Regions from separate parts of the Ruegeria sp. BG8 genome, predicted to be linked through region 3. Evidence: riboswitches for the same ligand, from Rfam matches in the RefSeq annotation. Region 3 holds a riboswitch; each other region holds the start of a gene.

Region 1 (7,026 bases), on a different contig from region 3:
TCGGAAACGGGACTTGCCCAATCTGAGCGATTGCAGGAAAAGCCGCGCGGGCAGCGACTTTGCAGACAGGCTCAGCTCAAGACTCAACCGTGTTCTCCGCTGCGATAGCGCCAGAAATTCAACCGAGGTCGTGCCGCTCATTCCCTTGCCCGTGGCCTCAAACCGCATTTGCGAGGCTGGGTCACACTCGACCATTTCGATATCGACCCGCCGCGTTTTCCCACGCAGTTGAAATTCGGCCTGCCAAGTGTTGCCCGGTACCACGGCCATGTGGCCAGACAAACGATGCACCTCGATCCCACGACGCATTGCCATACGCTCAAAACGTTCAAAATCGGCAACCATCTCAAACACCGTGTTGATTGGCGCCTCGATATCTTCGTGAGCTTTAAACTGCATGTTCGTCCGTAAAGCTGGTTCTGCAAGCGCAGTTATTTGGTCAGTCCAAAGTATCCGCAAGCCAGTGCTGTAATATGAAATGTGCAATAGCACCTTTACGGGCCGGCTTCAGCGTCGGATGTTCCCCCGCAAAAGCCTGCATCATTTCGGATTTACTGACCCACATCGCATCCTCAATCTCCACGGGATCTATCGTGATTTCGCGCGAAAGGGCTTGGCCCGCGCATCCAAACATTAACGAGGCTGGAAACGGCCAAGGTTGACTGGACAGATAAGTCACGGCACCGACCGGAACCCCGGCTTCCTCCATCACCTCGCGACGAACCGCGGCTTCCAGCGTTTCGCCGGGCTCAACAAATCCGGCAAGCAACGAATACATCCCATCGGGCCATCCCGGTGAACGCCCCATCAGCACCGCATCCCCATGTGTGATCAACATGATCACAACCGGATCGGTACGTGGAAAGTGCTGCCCACCGCAGGTCGGGCAACTACGCTGCCAGCCGCCCTGCGCGATGTCACTTGCCGCGCCACAACGTGCGCAGAATTTATGGGTCTCATGCCATCCGATCACCGCTTTGGCGGTCGCAGCCAATTCGGCATCCCGCGTGCTGAGTCGCGTCATGATCCGGCGCAGTTCGGCAAACACATAGCCCGGCGGCAAGTCAGGGTGCTGCTGTTCGGATGAATCAAAAAACGCGCCGACCTCGGAAACATCCAGATCTTCCGCTGCCCAATTCGAAATATCCGTCGCAAACAATGGCCCCTCGTCCGAAAGCCCAAGAAACACAGGCGATCGCACGATGCCACCCGGCCCGTTTGCCAACACATCGTGGTTCAGGGAAATCCAGGCCAACTGGTCCAGCGCTTCACCCTGAACCAATAGCTTTCCGCGCCACAGGACCAAACATTTTGCCTTCGGGTCGCCTCGAACCTCGGCCAGCTTATCGGGATCGGTACGAAGATGCGCCGCGCGGTTCAGGCCTGAACCACCGAACGTCACGTTTTCCGCGTATTTCATTGCAAGCCTTTCAGAGTGTTGGCACAGGGCTGCCACGGTGACCAAAATGTTGCAACGACAATTCAGGTCTTGTTGAAAAAAGATCGAGGAATGCCCGATGTCCCAAAGTTCACCTTGAAACTCGGGGCGAATACTCTTTTTGTTGAAATTGACTAATATTAAACTGCTAAAAGTAGAGTGTTGAATAACTCCTCATCTTCTAAATCGGTGCATGTTCGGATTCTGGGAACGTCAGATTTGCACATGAACGCAACCGGTTTTGACTATTACCGCGACGCTCCTGAACCCACGATCGGCTTTTCCCGAACGGCCACTCTGATCAGGCAAGCCCGGGCAGAGGCAGAGCGCCAAGGCGCGCTGGTTTTGCTTTTTGACAACGGAGATTTCCTGCAGGGCACACCTATCGGCGAATGGGCCGCCCGGCAGAGCGGTACTCAGCACCCTCTGATGCAGGCTTTCGACGCACTGCGCTACGACGCCATCGGATTGGGGAATCATGACTTTGGGTTCGGGCTTGAGGTTCTGGACCGCGTCATCTCTCAGTCTTCTTGTCCCGTGATTTGCAGCAACGCAGACAGGCTTGATCAAAAAAGCAGCTGGGACAAACACGTGATCCTGACGCGAACAGTGCGTTTGAATGGCCGGGACATCCCAATCAAAGTCGGTGTGCTGTCGGTTCTACCCCCCCAAACCGCGCAATGGGAGGCACACCATATTGGCGACCTTGTCCAAATTGATGACATACTGATCCGCGCCCGAAGTACGGCGCGGGCCTTAAAGTCAGCCGAATGTGACATAGTCATAGCCCTTGCGCATACCGGGCTGGGAGAAGTCGAGGCGGATACCAACCTTGAGAACGCAATCATCCCTCTTGCCGCCATCGAACCGATTGACGCGATCATCGCGGGCCATACGCATCTGACGCTGCCCGGCTCGGCACATGACGGGCTGGTGTTCGTGGACAACATTCAAGGGCGGGTTCATGGGAAACCAGTTGTCATGTCAGGCAGCGCAGGGTCACATCTTGGCGTCATTGATCTGACATTGCGCCATGAAGCAAATGACCGATGGACGGTCATAGACCACAGCTCCTATCTGCGCGAAGTTAACCCGGCCACATCGCAAGAACCGATCACGGAAGACCCTGAAATAGTAAAGATTTTTTCAGAAGGCCACGCGCGAACACGCGAACACGCCAATGAAACCGTAGGGCATACCACCACGCATTTGCACAGCTACTTTCGCTTTTGCGCGCAAGATCGCGGGTTGGCGCTGGTTGCGGCGGCGCAGGCCGCAGCACTAAGGGCGCACCTAGTGGGAACGGAATTTGCAACGCTGCCCGTTTTGTCGGCAGTATCTCCTTCGAAGTTTGGTGGCCGGGCTGGACCACGCTGTTTCACGGACATTGCCCCAGGAAAGTTATGCCTGCGCCATGTCGCTGATTTGAACGTCTTTCCAAACCAGATGCAGGCCACAGTAGTAACCGGCCTTCAGATCAGAGATTGGCTGGAGATGTCAGCCGGCGTTTTAAACCAGATGTTGCCTGGGCATCAGACGGAGCTCTTGAGTTCAGTGCGCGCAGGGTACAACTTCGATGTTCTGCACGGCCTGACCTACGAGATCGACCTGTCGAAACCGGCAAGATTCGACGCGAGGGGTAGATTGTTGGCCCCCGATTTCAACCGTATCAAAGATATTCGGTTCAACGGCCGACCAGTCGAGGACAAAGAACGATTCGTTGTCGCCCTGAACAATTACCGGGCCAACGGTGGCGGTCACTTTCCGTTTGTTGGCCGCGCAACGCGTGTTCCGCTGCCGGAACTGCCTATCCAACATATTGTGAGGGATTACCTGAGCGGTGTTTTGCCGCCCGATCCATTGGAAAAAACGCCCCCTGCCTACAGGTTACACCCTGTGCCCGGTGCATATGCGGTATTGAAAACAGGATTGCAGGCGCAGCAACATTTGGATGAGCTAAGCGTTTATGAGCCAGTAATCCTGGATCAGGACAGTGGAGGGTTCCTGATCGTCCGGTTGACGCTCTGACGGGTTGCCAATTGCGCGTTGCGCGCCTATATCGGCTGTCGAGAGGTTGGCGCGGGCGAGCGCCTCGCCAACCTGGTCAGGTCCGGAAGGAAGCAGCCACAACGAGCCCCGCTTGGGTCGATGTCCAACCTCTCACTTAATCCCTTACAAGTCTTTTGTTGTGGACTGCGTTGCAATAAGCCGCAGCCAGACAGCTGCATTTCGACGCGCAAAAGCACCGATATGCCCAACTTGCTTCAAATCGAACTCCTGCGGCGTCAAAAGATGCCGACGCGCGGTCGGACCGTATAGGTCGGCAAGTCGCCAAACGGCCTTGGGTGGGACGGTCTGGTCATCTGCAAAGCTGAACAGATCGACAGGCTTTTGCCATTCGACCCAGCGCGCCTCTGGTAGCGAAGTACCGATATCAGGCACATAGCTATGAGGATCTGTACACCACTTACGCCATTGCCAGTAGACCGGCGCGGGAAGGTCCGTTCCAAAACCCAATGCTTTGCCGGGCAGGTAGCCAAGGGCCTTAACGGTCAATGGCGCATGACCGAACCAGAACAGCGATGCCAACGCCCGATATGGCCAAGGATGATCGTTAAACGTCACAAGCCCCGAGCAGACACAGATCATACGGTCTATAAACTCGATATCGGGTTGAACAGGGCCCAGCATCCCACCCAGAGAATGACCGATGCTCCATTGTTTTGCACGCGGATATCTTTTGCGCATTTCCGCTCGGGCGGCTGGCATATCGGTCAGGGCCCAATCAGCCATCGTCACCTTTGCCTCACGCATGCGGCCCGTCATTGAATGGCCAAACGCGCGATAATCATAGGTCAGACAGGCAATCCCCTGCTCGTCAGCCAGCCAACCCGCAAAATGCTGGTAATAATCACGCGGCACACCAGTCGCACCATGTATGACTACTGCGATCTGCGGGTCGGCAGCCGGCAGGTACAAACGCGCAGACAAATGCGCATCGCCGATCGGGATGCGAAAATCTTCGGTCAGTACCGGTGGCTTGACGTCTAACATGGTGCTGCGTTGGTCATTCTAAACTGCTTAGTTCACCTAAATCGCCATGTTCTATCCTTCGGAGTCAAGACCCACCCTGCTTGACCAAACGTCCACTTGTTTTGGCCACAGTTCGCTTGACTCGGAGGCCATGCACCCGCTAGCGATTGGGTGATGGTTCTTGCCCCGGTTTCGGGGCCGGATGAAAAGGGAACACGGTGCGGTTCACCCGGCGATGCCGGATCAGACCAAATCCGAGACTGCCCCCGCAACTGTAAGCGGTGAGCGAAGCTGAAACACCACTGGCCAGACGGCTGGGAAGGTCAGCAAAGCGACGACCCGCAAGTCAGGAGACCTGCCATCGCACGAAAAACCGAAACTCGGGCGGGGTGTCCGGGCAGGTCTGCAGCATGGCTGAGCTACCTGATCCACACCCTTCGTCCCACGCGCGGAGGGCGCAATATGATCTGGAAGACCAAAACACACGAATACACCGCAACTGTGTGCCAAAAAACCGGCAAACCTTGCCCCGCTTTGGCGCGCATGGCGCGCGCGTTGGCAGAAGCAACGGCAAGCGCTAAACCGGTCACAACAGATGCATTCGAAATCGAAGGCAGCAGCGACCTGTCCCATTGCGCTGCCGGATGCACGGCCCGTTTTCGGGCGTACCCCGCGCAAATCCGGGTGTTCTGCGATACAGACCCGGATGTTTCTACGGACCAACTTGACGGCTACGCAGACATGATGTTCGGAACAGTGTTCACAACCAGACCCGCAGGATTTTTGGTGAACCCGCCATGCGCCATGCTGGAGGTTTCAGCACTTGCGCCTCGGGCTGCATCCACCGAACACCGCGCCAGCGCGTGAATCAACGAGGTGTTTGGGCCGGTTTGCTGGCCCATTTCAACTGTGCATCCGTTTCCACGGCACAGGGGCGAACTGCTCGCAGTCGCGCCAAGGCCTGATCTGGTGGCTCTCCATGTTCAACCAGCAGGCGCATGGCGATCATCCCGGACCGGCCGCATCCGCCCTTACAGTGAACAAGGATGCGTCCTCCGCTTTTCAAAACTGTGGCAAGCTCTGAACACACGTCCTGCCACTGGGCCTCAGTGGCAGGTGATGGTGCGCCGAAATCAACAATGGGCAGGTGTACCCATTTGATTTTGCTCAGCGCCAAATCTGAACTCAGCGAACCGGCACCGCCGTGCTGCAGCTCAGCCTCGGTTGTCATCGACAATACCATATCGGGGTGCCAGGACAGGATCGTCTGAAAATCCTGCGCGTAATTCCCGTCACGACCGGGCAACGGGCTGAACGCAACCATGCCTTCACCCACGTTGACGGGATATATAGCGAACCGCTCCATGTTCTCTCCCTTCGCCTGTGCCTTACGCTGAACCACAGCACAGGGCCGGTGTATCCGCCAATAGACCGGCTGCCAAAGCGAATTTCCTTTCCTGCTGTGGTGGACGCGGGCGGCACGGCTCTCTACGCTGCAATCTGATACGAATCCGACAGAGCAGACATGACCGACAGCCCCAGCCCCGCCTATCAGGTGCTTGCCCGCAAATACCGCCCGGAAACCTTTGCCGACCTTGTGGGTCAGGACGCGATGGTGCGGACGCTGAAAAACGCGTTCGAAGCGGACCGCATCGCGCAAGCTTTTATCATGACGGGTATTCGCGGCACCGGCAAAACCACCACGGCGCGGATCATTGCCAAGGGCATGAACTGCGTTGGACCTGACGGCCAAGGCAAGCCAACCACCGAACCCTGCGGGCAATGTGAGCATTGCGTGGCGATAATGGAGGGCCGCCACGTCGATGTGATGGAGATGGACGCCGCCAGTCGCACCGGTGTGAATGACATCCGCGAGATCATAGACAGTGTGCGGTACCGCGCTGCGTCCGCCCGTTACAAGATCTACATCATCGATGAGGTTCACATGCTGTCGACCAGTGCGTTCAACGCGCTGCTCAAGACACTTGAGGAACCGCCCGAGCATGTAAAGTTCATCTTTGCCACCACCGAGATTCGCAAAGTGCCGGTGACCGTCCTGTCGCGCTGTCAGCGCTTTGACCTGCGGCGGATCGAACCCGAGGACATGATCGGTCTTCTCAACAAAATCGCCTCAGCCGAGAATGCGCAGATCGCCGAAGACGCGCTGGCGCTGATCACAAGGGCGGCCGAGGGCTCGGCACGGGATGCAACCTCACTGCTGGATCAGGCGATCTCACATGGTGCCGGAGAAACCAGCGCCGAACAGGTGCGCGCGATGCTGGGTCTGGCGGATCGTGGCCGGGTACTGGACCTGATAGACATGATCCTGCGTGGTGATGCCTCAGGCGCGCTGGCGGAACTCAGCAGCCAATACGCCGAAGGGGCCGACCCGCTGGCTGTACTGCGCGATCTGGCCGAGATCACCCACTGGGTCTCGGTCGTCAAAATCACCCCTGATGCCGCAGAAGACCCCACGGTGTCCCCCGATGAACGCGCCCGCGGGCAGCAAATGGCCGAGGCCCTGCCAATGCGTGTTCTGACCCGCATGTGGCAGA
Region 2 (7,026 bases), on a different contig from region 3:
CCGATACCGGGTTCGCCTGCCAGCAGGATGACTTCGCCATGCCCTGTTCGCGCACGCTGCCATGTTTGTTGTAAGATGCCCTTTTCAAAACTGCGGCCCACAAGTTCGGTACTGGTATCCTCGCTATAGGATGCCTTGAACCGACTTTCCGCTTGGTGTTCGGATACCACCTGCATCAGCTCACGCGGTTCGTCGAAGCCCTTCAATTGTGTCGCGCCCAAAGAGGAAAACTCGAAAATCCGGTGCAGGCTTGCTTCGGTTTCTTCCCGTGTCACCACGACCGAGTTCGGAAGGGCTTTTTCTTGCAAACGTGCTGCAAGATTCAGGATTGGCCCGGTCATCGCGCCTTCTTCGTGGGTGTTTTCGCCGATGGTATCACCAACAACAACGTCACCGCTTGCTATCCCGATCCGTGCGGCCAGCGGTTGGCCGTCTGGTGTCTTCAAGTTCTGAACACGCGCAACAGAGTCCAACCCGGCTTTGATGGCGCGGATTGCGTGGTCTTCAAACGCTCTGGGCCAGCCGAAAAAAACCAAAAGCCCATCACCCAGATACTTGGCGACATATCCACCGTATCTGGATACGGCACCCGCCACAGCATCCTGATAGTTCTGTAACAACAGGCGCATGTCTTCAGGGTCGAGCCGGTTTGTCAGTTCGGTCGAACCAACAAGGTCAGCGAAGAATACAGTCAGATGCCTTCGCTCGGCTGTGGCGGGAGTGGGAGGCTGGGGTGAGACTTGAGGTGTACTAGCTGTGCTTTCAGGCAGCTGTTTCATGCTTTCGATAGCGGCCAGAAGAATTTTCCGATGCCCGAGAGAGACACCGATTTCCTTGAGGTCATCATTTGTCAGAAGCGGCAAAGCACGACCGTCGACGTCATTCTCCAAAAACGCGTCAGTATACTGGTCCAGTCCAAGTTCTTTCAGCCAAGGGCCGACCTCAAAACTCATTCTGAGATCATGCGGTCGAATCCGTTTTTGATCAAGCGGAGCGAATTGTGCCCACATGGGACATGAGCGCGTCATCGTTTTTGCTTGGCTGTGCGCAAAAGCAGAATGAAAACGAATACCGAACCCAAAGAAGTCGTTACGATACCCACAGGTAATTCCTGAGGCGCTAGTAGGAGGCGGCTGAGTATGTCTGATCCGGTCAACAGGACAGCCCCAACAACTGCCGCCGTTGGAATCAGATGGTGGTGTAGCGGACCCGCGATGCCGCGAGCAATGTGCGGCACCATCAGGCCCACGAATCCAATAACGCCCGCTACTGACACAAATGCAGCCGTCGCCAGTGCCGCAACGAAGAACATCTTGAACCTCAACCCCTGAACCGGAACGCCCAATGTCGTTGCCGTAAGATCACCGGTGAGCAAAGCGTCCAGCCAACGCCCTCGGTAAAGCGCGTATGCCAGAACCAGCAGCAAACCGGCGCAAACCAATGGAAACATCTCCCATCTGGCCAGACCGAGACCACCCAGCATCCAGAAAATCACAGAATGTGCCGCGCGATTGTCTCCAGCAAAAATCAAATAATTGGTTACTGCGGAAAAAAGAAATGACACCGCGAGCCCGGCCAATATCAGTTTTTCGGGTGCGCTGGTGCGTAAGCCATGCACCAAAGCCAGCACGATGCCAGAGGCCACCGACCCTCCGCAAAAGGCGGCCAGAGGCAAAGTCCAGACCCCAAGAATATCGCCGGTAACGGTGATGACAAACACAGCCCCTGCCGCCGCACCGGAAGACAGCCCGAACAAAAACGGATCGGCCAGGTCGTTTCTCGTGGTGGTTTGCAACACTACACCGACGACGCCGAGGCCCGCGCCAATAACCGCCGCGAAAAGAGCCCGCGGTAAGCGCAGATCGAACACGATGCGATGAAGGGGGGACATTTCGCCAACTGACAGACCGGTTCCCAACAGAATGGCATCGAAAGTCTCCGACACAGGTATGTGGGTCGTTCCGTAGACTGTTGAAACCAACAAGAGGGCCGCCAGAATAGCCGCCCCCCCAAGCAGTGTCAGACCCAAACGCCCCAACTTAATTCAGTTCAGGATGCATGGCCCGCGCCATTTTCGAGATTGCCTCGATATTTGCGGGTCCGGGTGTCAGTTCCTCGTAACGCAAGCCGATCCAGCGTTTGTTTTTCACGGCATCGGTTAGGGACATAACAGGGTGTTCTTGAAGAAACTTGAACGTGTCTTCGGCACCGTTTCCTGTTTGATAGTCCAACAGGACAAGGAATTCTGGGTTGGCGGCGGCCACAGTCTCCCATGACGTGCGACCCCAACTGGTGTCCATGTTATGGATTACGTTTTCTCCACCCGCCGCCGCAATCATGGCATCCGGTATTGCAAATTTACCTGCGGTAAATGGCGCGTCTGCCGGACCATCCAGAAGAAAGACGCGAGGTTTTGTAAGACCCGCCGTTTGTGCTTGGATTTTGGCAAGCTCATCTTTCCAATCTCGAACCAAGGTTTCAGCTTTTTCTTCGACATGCATCACTTGCCCCAGGCGCAATATGTCGTTGAACAAAAGGTCCATGCTGGCCACCGGACGGTCTTTGTTGATGTGAACACAGCTTTCCGTCAGGATCATTGTCTTGATCCCGAACGGCGCCAAAGTGTCTGGTGTCACCTCGCCACCAGGTCGCATGCCATAGTACCATCCGGCAAAAAACAGGTCTGGCTCTGCCGCTACCAGATTTTCGATGGTGGGATATTTCGGAGCAAGTTCGGGAATGTCACCTCGCAGTGTGTCGAACTCGGGGCTTGTCTTATACCAACCGGTAATACCAGTAAGACCCACGATTTTATCTTGCAGACCCAATACAAAAGCCATGTCGGTCATATTCATATCATGAACAACCAGACGTTCGGGTTGTGTTTCGAACACAAGCGGTTCGCCGCAATTGTCGACGGTGATTTCATGCGCTGCAACACCGCCTGTCATGGCTGCAATCAAAGCCATAGACACAACTAGTTTCATTCAGGGGAACTCCGGTTAGAATTTGAAACAGAGGATTTTCGGATATCGAGCGCCGGGATCTCGCGCCCTTCGTGGTGAAAGCGCAGGTACTCAACGCCAAAGGTGTCACGTACCCGCTCAGCTGTCAGAACGTCGGCCACTGCACCAAACCCGGACAGCCTCGCAGATTTCATCAATGCCACATGGGTGGCGAACTCAGGGATCATGACCAGATCATGAACGATCATCACCACGGTGATTCCAAGATCTGCAATCAAGGAAAGCATTCGACCCTTGGCGTCCGGATCCAGATGGTTTGTCGGCTCGTCCAGAAACAAAAGCGACGGTCTTTGTGCCAGCGCACGCGCAATATGCGCCCGTTGGCGTTCACCACCGGACAAAACGGCCATACGCTTGTTCGCCAACGCGGTCAGACCAGTACGATCGAGAATGCGGTCTAAATCCCGTGCGTGCTGATCGACAGAGCGGTCTGCCTGGATCGGTATCTGGCCCAAAGCAACATAGTCTTTAAGGAACAAGCGGCCGTCGGGCAGCTCTTGCTGGCTGACAACTGCGATCATCCTTGCCCGTTCGACCGCCGACAATGCGCGAAGACTGCGCCCTTTGATTTCTATAGCGCCGTGAACCAGCGTCTCTGCGCCACATAGCAGGTTCAAGAGTGTGGTTTTGCCCGCGCCATTGGGCCCCGCAATTGCAAGGATAGAGCCTTCCTCAAGGTCGAATGAAACATCCTGCAGCAACGCCTCATCGGATTGGGCAAAATAGCTTACGTCACTGGCCTGCAAAAAGGTTTTCAGGTTCATTTCTTGGGCCTCATGACCAACGCTGGCAAGCGCGCCAGCGTCTTTTTGTATAGGGCGGCAGGTCGATCTGAGGCGTTTGTCCAACCGTCGACGCTTTTATCATATTGGCGCGCAAATTCGGCCAGAGCATTAAGGTCCTGCGCTGTTTCAATTCCCCCAAAGAGGTAATGTGCTTTTCCGTTTCCTTGAAATCCAACCGTGGTTGGGGATGCACATCCGGCCATGCAATCGACGGTTCGGATGACAAAACTGTTGGGAAGTTCCGGGCGCAAAGCCGCTGCAATTGCGTCGGCGTTCACTGTCCCGCGACAGGTTGAGCATACCAAAAGAACGTGATCTGCCGCGTTAGACATGGCACAGCCTGCTGAACGCCCGTGAGCCGGGCGATTTGGAAACGATGCCAGCCGGCGTATGCAGCGCCATGATGCCTCCTTCCAGGACACCCCGCCCCGGGTTGGTTACACTTGAGATGGCAGGTCTCCTGACTTGCGGATCAAAGCTATGCCACCCTTCCCGGCCCAATTGGGCCAGTGGGAAATTGGCGTCGCTCACCGCTTACAGTTGCGGGGGCAGTTACGGATTTGGCCCGAGTTCTCGCGCCTCACCGTATTCCCTTTTCATCCCTTGGGCTCAGCCTTTGGGAACCATCTGTCGCGTCATTGCCCGAGATCGTATTTCTGGTCAATACGAAAACAGACGTAATCGAATTGTCGCAATTTCATGGGAATTAGTTATGGCGCTTGACCTGACTGACCCGAAGCCTACAACGGCGGCGACCTCTCAATTCCAGATCAGCGTTCCTTGCAACAGACCCGCTGCCAACAGCAAAGCTGACAGATCATGAAGATATTGGAAAATCGGACCTTTTCACAGCTGAACGTCGGAGATCAGGCGCAGTTGACGCGGTTGTGCACAGTAGACGACCTATATGCCTTTGCGTCAGCATCGGGCGATCACAACCCGCTGCACCTTGCTGCCTATGACGGGGATGGGGATGGGAGACCAGAAGCGATCGCCCCCGCGCTTTGGCCAGCAGCACTTATTGCCGCTGTTCTTGGCAATATCTTACCGGGCGCCGGTACACAGACCCGTCGCGTGGACTTAACGTTTCACGCGCCAGTGGTAGCCGGTGATGAGCTGACGGCCTTTGTCACAGTCGCTGAAAAGCGCGACGACGGCGATTTGGTATGCACAACAGAAGTACACCGAGTGGGCGATAACATTCAGGTGCTAAGCGGTTCTGTTCAGGTTACGCCGCCGACCCAACACATGGAATTCGACTCGGTCGAAGTGCCGGGGCTTGTGGTACAGCGGCATCGCCACTTTGATGCTCTGCTCGAACAAGCCCGACCGCTGGAGCCTATGCCAACTGCCGTGGTGGCGCCCGAGGATCCAAATTCGCTTGGGGGTGCGCTGCTTGCCTATTCCAACGGGATCATTTTACCCATTCTAGTGGGCGATCCAGACAGAATTGCCAAGGCTGCCGCAGAGTTGGATGCCGATTTGGACGGGATCGAAATCGTCGAGGCAACTACCCACAGGTTGGCAGCACACCGTGCGGTTGATCTTGTTTTCGAGGGGCGTGCGCAGACGTTGATGAAGGGATATCTTCATACGGATGAACTGCTGCACGCCGTCTTGCGCCGTGAAAAAGGGCTGCGCACCGGGCGGCGCTTGTCACATGTTTTCGTTATGGACGTTCCCGGCATGTCGCGCCCGATCATGGTTACAGACGCTGCGGTAAACATCGCGCCGGAATTGGAAACCAAAGCGGATATCGTCCAGAACGCAATTCATCTGGCCCATTCGATCGGAATCCAGACACCCAAGGTTGGCGTTTTGTCTGCTGTGGAAACCATAAACCCGCACATGCCGTCATCAGTTGATGCGGCGCTTTTGTCCAAGATGGCTGAGAGGGGTCAAATTACCGGCGGTCTGGTGGATGGCCCCTTGGCGATGGACAACGCGATTGACCTGAACGCTGCCCGAACCAAGGGGATCAAATCCGAGGTTGGCGGCGCAGCCGATATTCTTGTCGCCCCGAATATCGAGGCGGGGAACATGGTGGCCAAACAGCTGACCTTTATTTCTCACGCCGAAGCTGCAGGTATCGTTCTCGGGGCTGCTGCGCCGATCATTCTGACGTCTCGATCGGACGATGACGCATCGCGCTTGGCATCCTGCGCGGTGGCCGCACTACACGCAGTTGCAACGAAGGGTATAATTCATGGCTGATCACGTATTGGCGTTGAACGCCGGTTCTTCCTCATTGAAATTCGCATTGTACGAATTGGTCGAAGATAACCGCCCAAGCATGCGATGGCGGGGTCAGATTGAACGGCTTGGGGATGCACCGCGCTTGATGGCGCAGTCCGCGGGTGGCCGGTCGATCAACCGACCATTGGCGAATACCAAAACACATGACGAAGCGATCCATGCGTTCCTTGAGACAGCGCGGGAATATCTGCCAGATATCCATGTCCGGGCCATCGGACACCGGGTTGTCCACGGCGGTACGATCTATTCTGAGCCCGTTTTGATTGACGACGCTGTCATCGAAACCCTAAGCAGCTTCATCCCATTTGCACCTCTGCATCAGCCCTACAGCCTTGCCGGCATCCGTGCCGCAAGCGCGGCTTTTCCGGGCACCACTCAGATCGCTTGCTTTGACACAGCGTTTCACCGCACGCACCCGTGGGTTAACGATACGTTCGCGCTGCCGCAAAGTTACTATGAAAAAGGGGTAAGGCGGTACGGATTCCACGGTCTCAGCTATGACTATGTCTCGCAAAAGCTTAAGGAAATCGCGCCGGGCCTCTATGACGGTCGGGTCGTTATCGCGCATCTTGGCAATGGCGCTTCCATGTGTGCGGTATCGGGCGGGAGGGCCGTCGCGTCGACCATGGGCTTTTCGGCTTTGGACGGTTTGCCCATGGGTACACGCAGTGGGCAGCTTGATCCGGGTGTCGTGCTGTACATGATGCAACAAGACGGAATGACCGCTGACGAAATCGCTGAGGTGCTTTATCGTAAATCCGGTTTGTTGGGGTTGTCTGGCATATCTTCGGATATGCGCACTTTGCTTGCTGCAGATGCGCCCGAAGCGCGCAATGCCATTGATTATTACGTCTTCCGCATTCGCCGCGAGCTTGGAGCGTTGTCAGCCGCGCTGGAGGGGATCGACGCGCTGGTCTTCACTGGTGGTGTCGGGGAAAACTCGGCCAAGATCCGGCAAC
Region 3 (7,026 bases):
TCTGAAAGAGATGGGAATCCCGGTTAGCGTGACGCCGGGCGTCCCCTCGTTCGCGGCGGCTGCAGCATCCTTGGGCACCGAACTTACGCTACCCGGATTTGCACAGTCGGTTGTTTTGACCCGGACCCCCGGGCGTGCATCGTCGATGCCCGAGGGCGAAACACTGGAAAACTTCGCCCGGACCGGGGCGACTCTGGCCATCCATTTGTCGATTGGAAATCTGGACAAGGTCATTGCCGACCTGACCCCAGCTTACGGCCCCGATTGCCCGGTTGCCGTTGTGTACCGCGCAAGCTGGCCGGATGAACGGATTATTCGCGCGACGCTGGAAACGCTGAAAGATGCGCTGGATGACAGTATTTCCAGGACAGCCCTGATCATGGTGGGCCCCGCCCTCGCGGGCGAAGGGTTTGACGAAAGCTGTCTATACTCAAAAGACTACGACCGCAGGTACCGCCCGCAAAGCGCGGACAGCCCGTGGTCAAGCTGGAGCCATGGCGATGACTAACCCTCCGGGTGTTTTGATATCCGCGCCTTCTTCAGGGACTGGCAAGACCACTGTCATGCTGGGCTTGTTACGAGCGCTGGCAGAAGATGGCCTGACGGTTCAGCCGTTCAAAAGTGGGCCGGACTATATTGACCCTGCCTTTCATCGGGCTGCGGCAGGGCGTGCCTCTTTCAACCTGGACAGCTGGGCGATGGGCGATCCCTTGCTCAGCGCGATTTCAGAGCAGGCCGAGGGCGCTGATATTGTTGTCGCCGAAGGGTCCATGGGTTTGTTCGACGGTGTGGCAAAACCGGGTGAGCTGGGTCACGGCACCAGCGCCGAGACTGCGTTGCGAATGGGCTGGCCAGTTGTGCTGGTGCTGGACGTTGGCGGTCAGGCGCAATCCGCTGCTGCGACGGCGCTGGGGTTCAAGATATACAACCCCGACCTGCCGTTTGCCGGGGTGATCCTGAACCGTTGCGCTAGTCCACGGCATGAACGGTTGACCCGATTGGGGATGGAGCGCGCTGGATTGCCGGTATTGGGCGTCTTGCCGCGCCGCGGTGATCTGACTTTGCCGGAGCGGCATCTTGGTCTGATTCAAGCGGTCGAGCATCCCGATCTGGAGAGCGCAATCGTGGGCTACGCCGCGTTCTTGCGGGAACATGTGGATCTTGAAGCAATCAAGCGGGCGGCTTCCTCAGGCCCGGTGGGGCCATCGTCAGCCGCGCTGCCGCGCCCGCCTGCCCAACGGATTGCACTGGCCAGAGACGCCGCGTTTTCGTTTACCTACCCGCATTTGCTGGAAGGTTGGCGCGCGGCGGGCGCAGAAATTTTGCCTTTTTCCCCGCTCGCTGACGAAGCCCCTGCCCAAGACGCGGATCTGGTTTGGTTGCCAGGCGGTTACCCAGAGCTTCATGCAGGCCCCTTGGCAGCCGCAAGCACATTCCAAAGCGGTTTGCGCGCACATGCAGCAACCAAGCCCGTCCACGGCGAATGCGGCGGTTACATGGCTTTGGGTCAAGCGCTGATCGACAAGGACGGTGTTCAACATCAGATGGCGGGTCTGTTGGGGCTGGTCACCTCATACCAGAAGCGCAAATTCAACCTTGGCTATCGCAAGGCCGAGTTGCTGACCGAGATGCCGGGTTTCAAAGCGGGAAGCGCCTTGCGCGGGCATGAGTTTCACTATTCTTCGATCATCGAACAACCCGACGCCCCGCTTGCACGTGTTTTTGATGCGGAAGGTGCTGAAGGACCCCAGACTGGGTCGCGGCGAGACAACGTTACCGGTACGTTTTTTCACCTGATCGCAGAGGCCACGGCATGAGTGGTTTTGTCTCGTTCATCGGCTCGGGCCCGGGTGATCCCGAATTGCTTACGCTGAAGGCAGTGGACCGGATGCAAAAGGCGGATGCGGTGCTGTTCGATGATCTCAGCAGCGGCCCGATCCTGACGCATGCGCGCAGCGATGCGGATCTGGTGGGTGTCGGAAAGCGTGCGGGCCGACCCTCGCCCAAACAGGATCATGTCAGCCGGCTGCTGGTCGACTATGCAATGACCGGTCAACGTATCGTACGGCTTAAATCCGGTGACGGAGGGATGTTCGGGCGCCTTGAGGAAGAGCTGGTTGCCCTGCGCGCCGCCGGAATCGCGTACGAAATCATTCCGGGAATCCCGTCGGCGGTCGCCGCGGCAGCTGCCGCAGGTATTCCGCTAACCCGGCGCTTGACGGCACGGCGCGTGCAGTTTGTAACCGGCCATGACGTCAGTGGTAAACTACCCCAGGACCTGAACCTGCCAGCGTTGGCCGACCCGGACGCAACCACCGTGGTCTTCATGGGAAAACGTACCTTTCCTTTGCTGGTCCAAGCACTGAACGAGCATGGGCTGCCTTTGGACACCCCAGCCTTGATGGCCGAGTCTGTGTCAACACCAGACCAAAAGCTGCACCGCGCAACGGTCGGAGCGTTGTCCGACAAACTAAGTTCCGAGATCGGCACCGCCCCTGCATTGATCCTGTATGGCCCGTTGGCAGAGTTCGACAATGTATGACCTGACACTGGTCGGTATCGGCACCGGCAACCCCGATCACGTGACGTTTCAAGGCGCGAAGGCTATTCGGGCCGCAGATTTGATCCTTATTCCGCGAAAAGGTGAAAACAAGGCCGATCTGGCAGGGCTTCGGGAAGAGATCATCGCGCAGGTGACCGAAACTCCGCAAACGATCGCTTATTTCGACATTCCCAAGCGCCGGTCGGATGACGGATACCTGCGGGGCGTTGACGAATGGCACGATGCCATTGCGTTGCGTTGGCAAGACGCGATTGCGGCCCATCCTAAGGCGCGCCACGTTGCATTGCTGATTTGGGGGGACCCCTCGCTCTACGACAGTTCCTTGCGAATCGCGTCTCGGCTGCAACCGCAGCCGTCGACACGTGTGATCCCCGGAATCACGGCGCTTCAGGCGCTTACCGCGGCCCATGCGATCCCGATCAATGATCTGGGTGCGCCGTACGTTGTTACAACCGGGCGACGCATCCGCGAAGAGGGTTGGCCCGACGCCACCGCCAAGGTCGCCGTCATGCTGGACGGAGAATGCTCGTTCCAAAGCCTTGAGATGGCAGAGTTTGACATCTGGTGGGGCGCTTACGTTGGGATGAAGGAAGAAATCCTGATCAAAGGACAATTGTCCGAAGTTGCACAGCAGATCCTGGAAACCCGAGCCCGCGCCCGAAGCCAGCATGGCTGGATCATGGACATCTATCTTTTAAAAAAGCGCGTGAACTGACCAAAAATGTCGCAATTGGCGATTGCGCCAGCGCACCTCTAAGGGCTAAATGAATGGGTCTGGTCCTGCCGGAGATACTGGTAGGCTAAGAGGGAATGTGGTGCGATCACGCCAATGGTCAACTCCACAGCCGCCCCCGCGACTGTAAGCGGAGAGCCCCTGTTCAACCAGCCACTCCTGATTTTCAGGGGGAAGGCGAACAGAGGCACTGACCCGCGAGCCAGGAGACCTGCCGGGCAACGTATTGAAACACCGGCCGTCGGGTGCGGCGGCAAAGGAGAACTAGAATGGCGACTCAAACAGCAACCGCATCGGCCTCACGCGCTGGCATTCTGCCCGTTATGTTCGCAGTGGTTTTGGGCCTGGGTATTATCACGCTGACCGGTCACGTTCAGGCAGCCGCCCTGCATGACGCTGCTCATGACGTGCGTCACGCGACCGGCTTCCCCTGCCACTAACACCATGTTTAGCCGCATTTTGACCAGCGCGTTGTTCGCTGGTGCTGCAGCGGGGCTGATTGCCGCCTTGCTGCAGTTGGTTTTTGTGCAACCTGTTCTACTGCACGCCGAACTCTATGAGTCGGGCGAATTGGTGCATTTTGGCGCTGCCCCGGTTTCAGCCCATCCCGAGTTGCCCGGTATGTTTTCGGAACTGTTCCGCGACGCGCTGAGTGTCATTTTCACAATGCTCACCTACACGGGGTATGCGCTGTTGATGGTCGCGCTTATGTCGGTTGCAGAAGGCAACGGTCACAAGATTGACGGACGCACAGGCGTTCTGTGGGGTTTGGCCGGTTTCATCGCCTTCCATCTGGCCCCTGGCTTTTCTCTGGCACCCGAAGTTCCCGGCGTAGCCGCGGCGGACGTATACGCGCGTCAGGTTTGGTGGTTTGCCACTGTCGCAGCCGCAGTTGTGGCATTGTGGCTGATCGCGTTCGGCAGCAACCTTGTAAGCTACCTGATCGCGGCTGCCCTTTTCGTTGCCCCTCACCTTATTGGTGCACCGGAACCCGATGTCTTCACAGGCCCGGTACCGACCGAGATTGGCGCTTTGTTCGCCGCGCGCGCCTTTGGCATCGGTCTGGTGGCCTGGGTGCTGGTTGGCGCATTCGCGGGCTATTTCTGGCAACACGAAGGTCAACGCGCAGAAGCAACGGCCTGATTTAATTCCGCTTTGACGCGCCGGGTCCTGCCCGGCGTGTCTATGTTTGCATGCAAGGAACACGAAATGGCACGCTCACTTGCCCTTTTCGCAATCGGCTTGGTCTTTGGCAGCGGCGCGGGATTTGTTGTCGCCGCCGCAAACGGGGTCACCTTTGATGGGCACGACCACAGCGATCCTGCCCACCATGGGGCTTCGCATTCCGAAGCAGCGGCCCACGATCATTCGACCGCCATCAACCTACCCGCCGGCGCAGACGCACCCGGTTTGGAAATCGCATTGACGCAAGATCCGTTGGCCGGTTGGAACCTGCAAGTCGTACCCCGGAACTTCCGGTTCTCGCCCGAGAATGCCTCGGCCCAGGATATCCCCGGCGAGGGTCACGCGCATGTCTATGTCAATGGACAGAAACTGGCCCGGCTATACGGAAACTGGATGCATATTGATCAGCTTCCGAAGGGAGAGGTCGAGGTTTCAGTTTCCCTGAACGCCAACGGTCACAGCCCTCTGATGGTGGACAACGTACCGGTCAGTGCCGCCGTTACCGTTCAGGTCGACTAAAGCGCAGGAATGCGCGCGCGCAAGCACATTCGAAGGCGACCGCATGGCCGGGCGTCTTCGATCCAGCCCTTGGGGCTGTCCAGATATGCCTGACAGGTCGCTGCAATGTCATCTGCATCAGTCGTTACGTTGACACCAGAAAAGACATAGGTCGCCCGCCCCTCTGCCTGCATCGCCAAAGCAACAGGCTCGGCACATCCGCTGAAGCAGGCGTGCTCGGTCACTTCGACCTGCTCTGCCAGCGCCAAGTGCTCCAGGGCCTGTTTTATGGATAGCTCTTCCACCTCCCGATCCCGGGCACCAGAACAGCTGCTGCAGATCAACAGGCGCATTGCAACCTGACCTTTCTTTTCATTGCCGGGACGTTTTGCGCCTTTCGCAGCGCGCGGGCAATCCTGAATACGCACAAGATTGTGAGTGCGCGAAATCTCTGTTTCTGGCAATTATCACCCAGCTTCACCAAAGGAGATAGCGATATGAAGGCGTTTTGGACGACTCTCGCGTTTTTGGCTATGCCAGCATGGGCTGATGAGCCTCTGTCGGGATGGGCCGTGTATCCAACCGGTAAAAGCTATAATGAGTTGGTGGAAGATACGAAAGCGGCAGTTAAGAAAAACGGTTTGATCGTTGTCACACAGGCCGGGCCGACCAAAGCCGCTGCGTCCCGTGGAATCACGATACCGGGTAACCGCGTCATTGGTGCGTTTAACAACGATTATGCAGTGCGTGTGCTTGAAACCTCGGTGAATGCGATGATCGAAGCGCCAATTCGGTTTTACGTGACCGAAAACGACGATGGCACGGCAACTTTGTCGTATAAGACTCCAAGCTTTGTTTTTGCGCCCTATGTCTACGAAGGTGGGGAGCCCCTGCGCGACATAGCGGAAGAACTGGATGGCAAGTTCCAATCCATCGCCGAAACTGCAGTCAAATAGTCACACTGGCGTGATCCGACTTGCGTCTGAGGCTGTCCTCCGCAATCTGCAGTGAAACAATTCTTCGGAGCACGACTGATGCAAGACCTCTCGCCCCGCGCTGCGGATCTGCTGGCCCAACGTTTGTACGAGGCCGGATGCCGTCACGCATTTGGTATGCCCGGTGGTGAGGTACTGACCCTGGTCGATGCGTTGGAGCAGGCCGGTATTCAGTTCCACCTGACCAAGCACGAGAACGCGGCTGGTTTCATGGCCGAGGCAGTGCATCACCGGGATGGGGCCCCTGCCATTCTGGTGGCGACATTGGGCCCCGGCGCGATGAATGGCATCAACGTGGTCGCCAATGCGTTGCAAGATCGCGTACCGATGATTGTGCTGACAGGTTGCGTGGACGCCGACGAAGCACTGACCTACACGCATCAGGTGATGGACCACGCGCAGGTCTACCGCTCGATCACCAAAGGTACCTTCACGCTAACGGCCAAAGGTGCAGATATCATTGCTGACAAAGCAGTGACACTTGCAAACCAGCCTCGCCCGGGGCCGGTGCATATCGATGTGCCGATCTCGGTCGCGGACACCCGTGTCTCAGGGGTCAAGCTGCGCCGCCGGGCAAAGATCGCCGCCGTGGCCCCAGAAGGCAATTGCGTCGAAAAAGCCCGACGGTGGGTGGCACAAGCCGAACGTCCGATCGCAATCATTGGGCTGGATGTGCTGTATGACGATTCACGCAACGTCGTGCAGGCGTTTCTAGAGCATTTTGGCATCCCGTTCGTCACCACTTACAAAGCAAAAGGGATTATCCCCGAGGATCATCCGCTTTGTCTGGGTGGCGCAGGTCTTTCGCCATTGGCCGACAAGCACCTCGTTCCGCTGGTCGAGCAGGCTGATCTGGTGTTGTGCTTGGGCTATGACCCGATCGAAATGCGCCCCGGTTGGCGCGAAATCTGGGACCCGAACGAAAAGCGTGTCATCGATATCGCTGCTGTTCCCAACGACCACTATATGCATCAGGCCGGACTGAACATGGTGGCCCATACCGGTGCAACGCTGGAGGCGATCGCCAAGGGCAACCCCGCCCGTGCCACATG

The links. A riboswitch is a leader RNA that binds a small molecule or an ion and turns the genes downstream of it on or off. The one in region 3 is predicted to bind cobalamin.
Region 1: linked by a shared signal. The riboswitch ahead of ACR0DG_RS13960 (hypothetical protein) and the one ahead of ACR0DG_RS03480 (CbtB domain-containing protein) in region 3 are both predicted to bind cobalamin.
Region 2: linked by a shared signal. The riboswitch ahead of ACR0DG_RS12490 (DUF1636 family protein) and the one ahead of ACR0DG_RS03480 (CbtB domain-containing protein) in region 3 are both predicted to bind cobalamin.

Annotation. Positions count from the first base shown of each region.
Region 1 covers NZ_JBQFSZ010000006.1:165,546-172,571, reverse strand. Annotated here, with positions in the region: gene ACR0DG_RS13985 (SRPBCC family protein) at 1-399, opposite strand, end outside; gene nudC (NAD(+) diphosphatase) at 440-1,420, opposite strand; gene ACR0DG_RS13975 (bifunctional 2',3'-cyclic-nucleotide 2'-phosphodiesterase/3'-nucleotidase) at 1,598-3,466, shown strand; RNA gene ffs (signal recognition particle sRNA small type) at 3,506-3,604, shown strand; gene ACR0DG_RS13965 (alpha/beta hydrolase family protein) at 3,611-4,492, opposite strand; cobalamin riboswitch at 4,630-4,848, shown strand; gene ACR0DG_RS13960 (hypothetical protein) at 4,934-5,338, shown strand; gene ACR0DG_RS13955 (protein-tyrosine phosphatase family protein) at 5,340-5,837, opposite strand; gene ACR0DG_RS13950 (DNA polymerase III subunit gamma/tau) at 5,997-7,026, shown strand, end outside.
Region 2 covers NZ_JBQFSZ010000005.1:238,937-245,962, forward strand. Annotated here, with positions in the region: gene ACR0DG_RS12470 (adenylate/guanylate cyclase domain-containing protein) at 1-953, opposite strand, end outside; gene ACR0DG_RS12475 (FecCD family ABC transporter permease) at 1,025-2,029, opposite strand; gene ACR0DG_RS12480 (ABC transporter substrate-binding protein) at 2,040-2,987, opposite strand; gene ACR0DG_RS12485 (ABC transporter ATP-binding protein) at 2,984-3,790, opposite strand; gene ACR0DG_RS12490 (DUF1636 family protein) at 3,787-4,143, opposite strand; cobalamin riboswitch at 4,245-4,454, opposite strand; gene ACR0DG_RS12495 (bifunctional enoyl-CoA hydratase/phosphate acetyltransferase) at 4,631-6,025, shown strand; gene ACR0DG_RS12500 (acetate/propionate family kinase) at 6,018-7,026, shown strand, end outside.
Region 3 covers NZ_JBQFSZ010000001.1:682,470-689,495, forward strand. Annotated here, with positions in the region: gene cobM (precorrin-4 C(11)-methyltransferase) at 1-508, shown strand, start outside; gene ACR0DG_RS03465 (cobyrinic acid a,c-diamide synthase CobB) at 495-1,817, shown strand; gene cobA (uroporphyrinogen-III C-methyltransferase) at 1,814-2,542, shown strand; gene cobF (precorrin-6A synthase (deacetylating)) at 2,535-3,278, shown strand; cobalamin riboswitch at 3,322-3,529, shown strand; gene ACR0DG_RS03480 (CbtB domain-containing protein) at 3,566-3,736, shown strand; gene ACR0DG_RS03485 (CbtA family protein) at 3,741-4,439, shown strand; gene ACR0DG_RS03490 (hypothetical protein) at 4,506-5,000, shown strand; gene ACR0DG_RS03495 (DUF1636 family protein) at 4,997-5,407, opposite strand; gene ACR0DG_RS03500 (DUF302 domain-containing protein) at 5,477-5,935, shown strand; gene ACR0DG_RS03505 (thiamine pyrophosphate-binding protein) at 6,014-7,026, shown strand, end outside.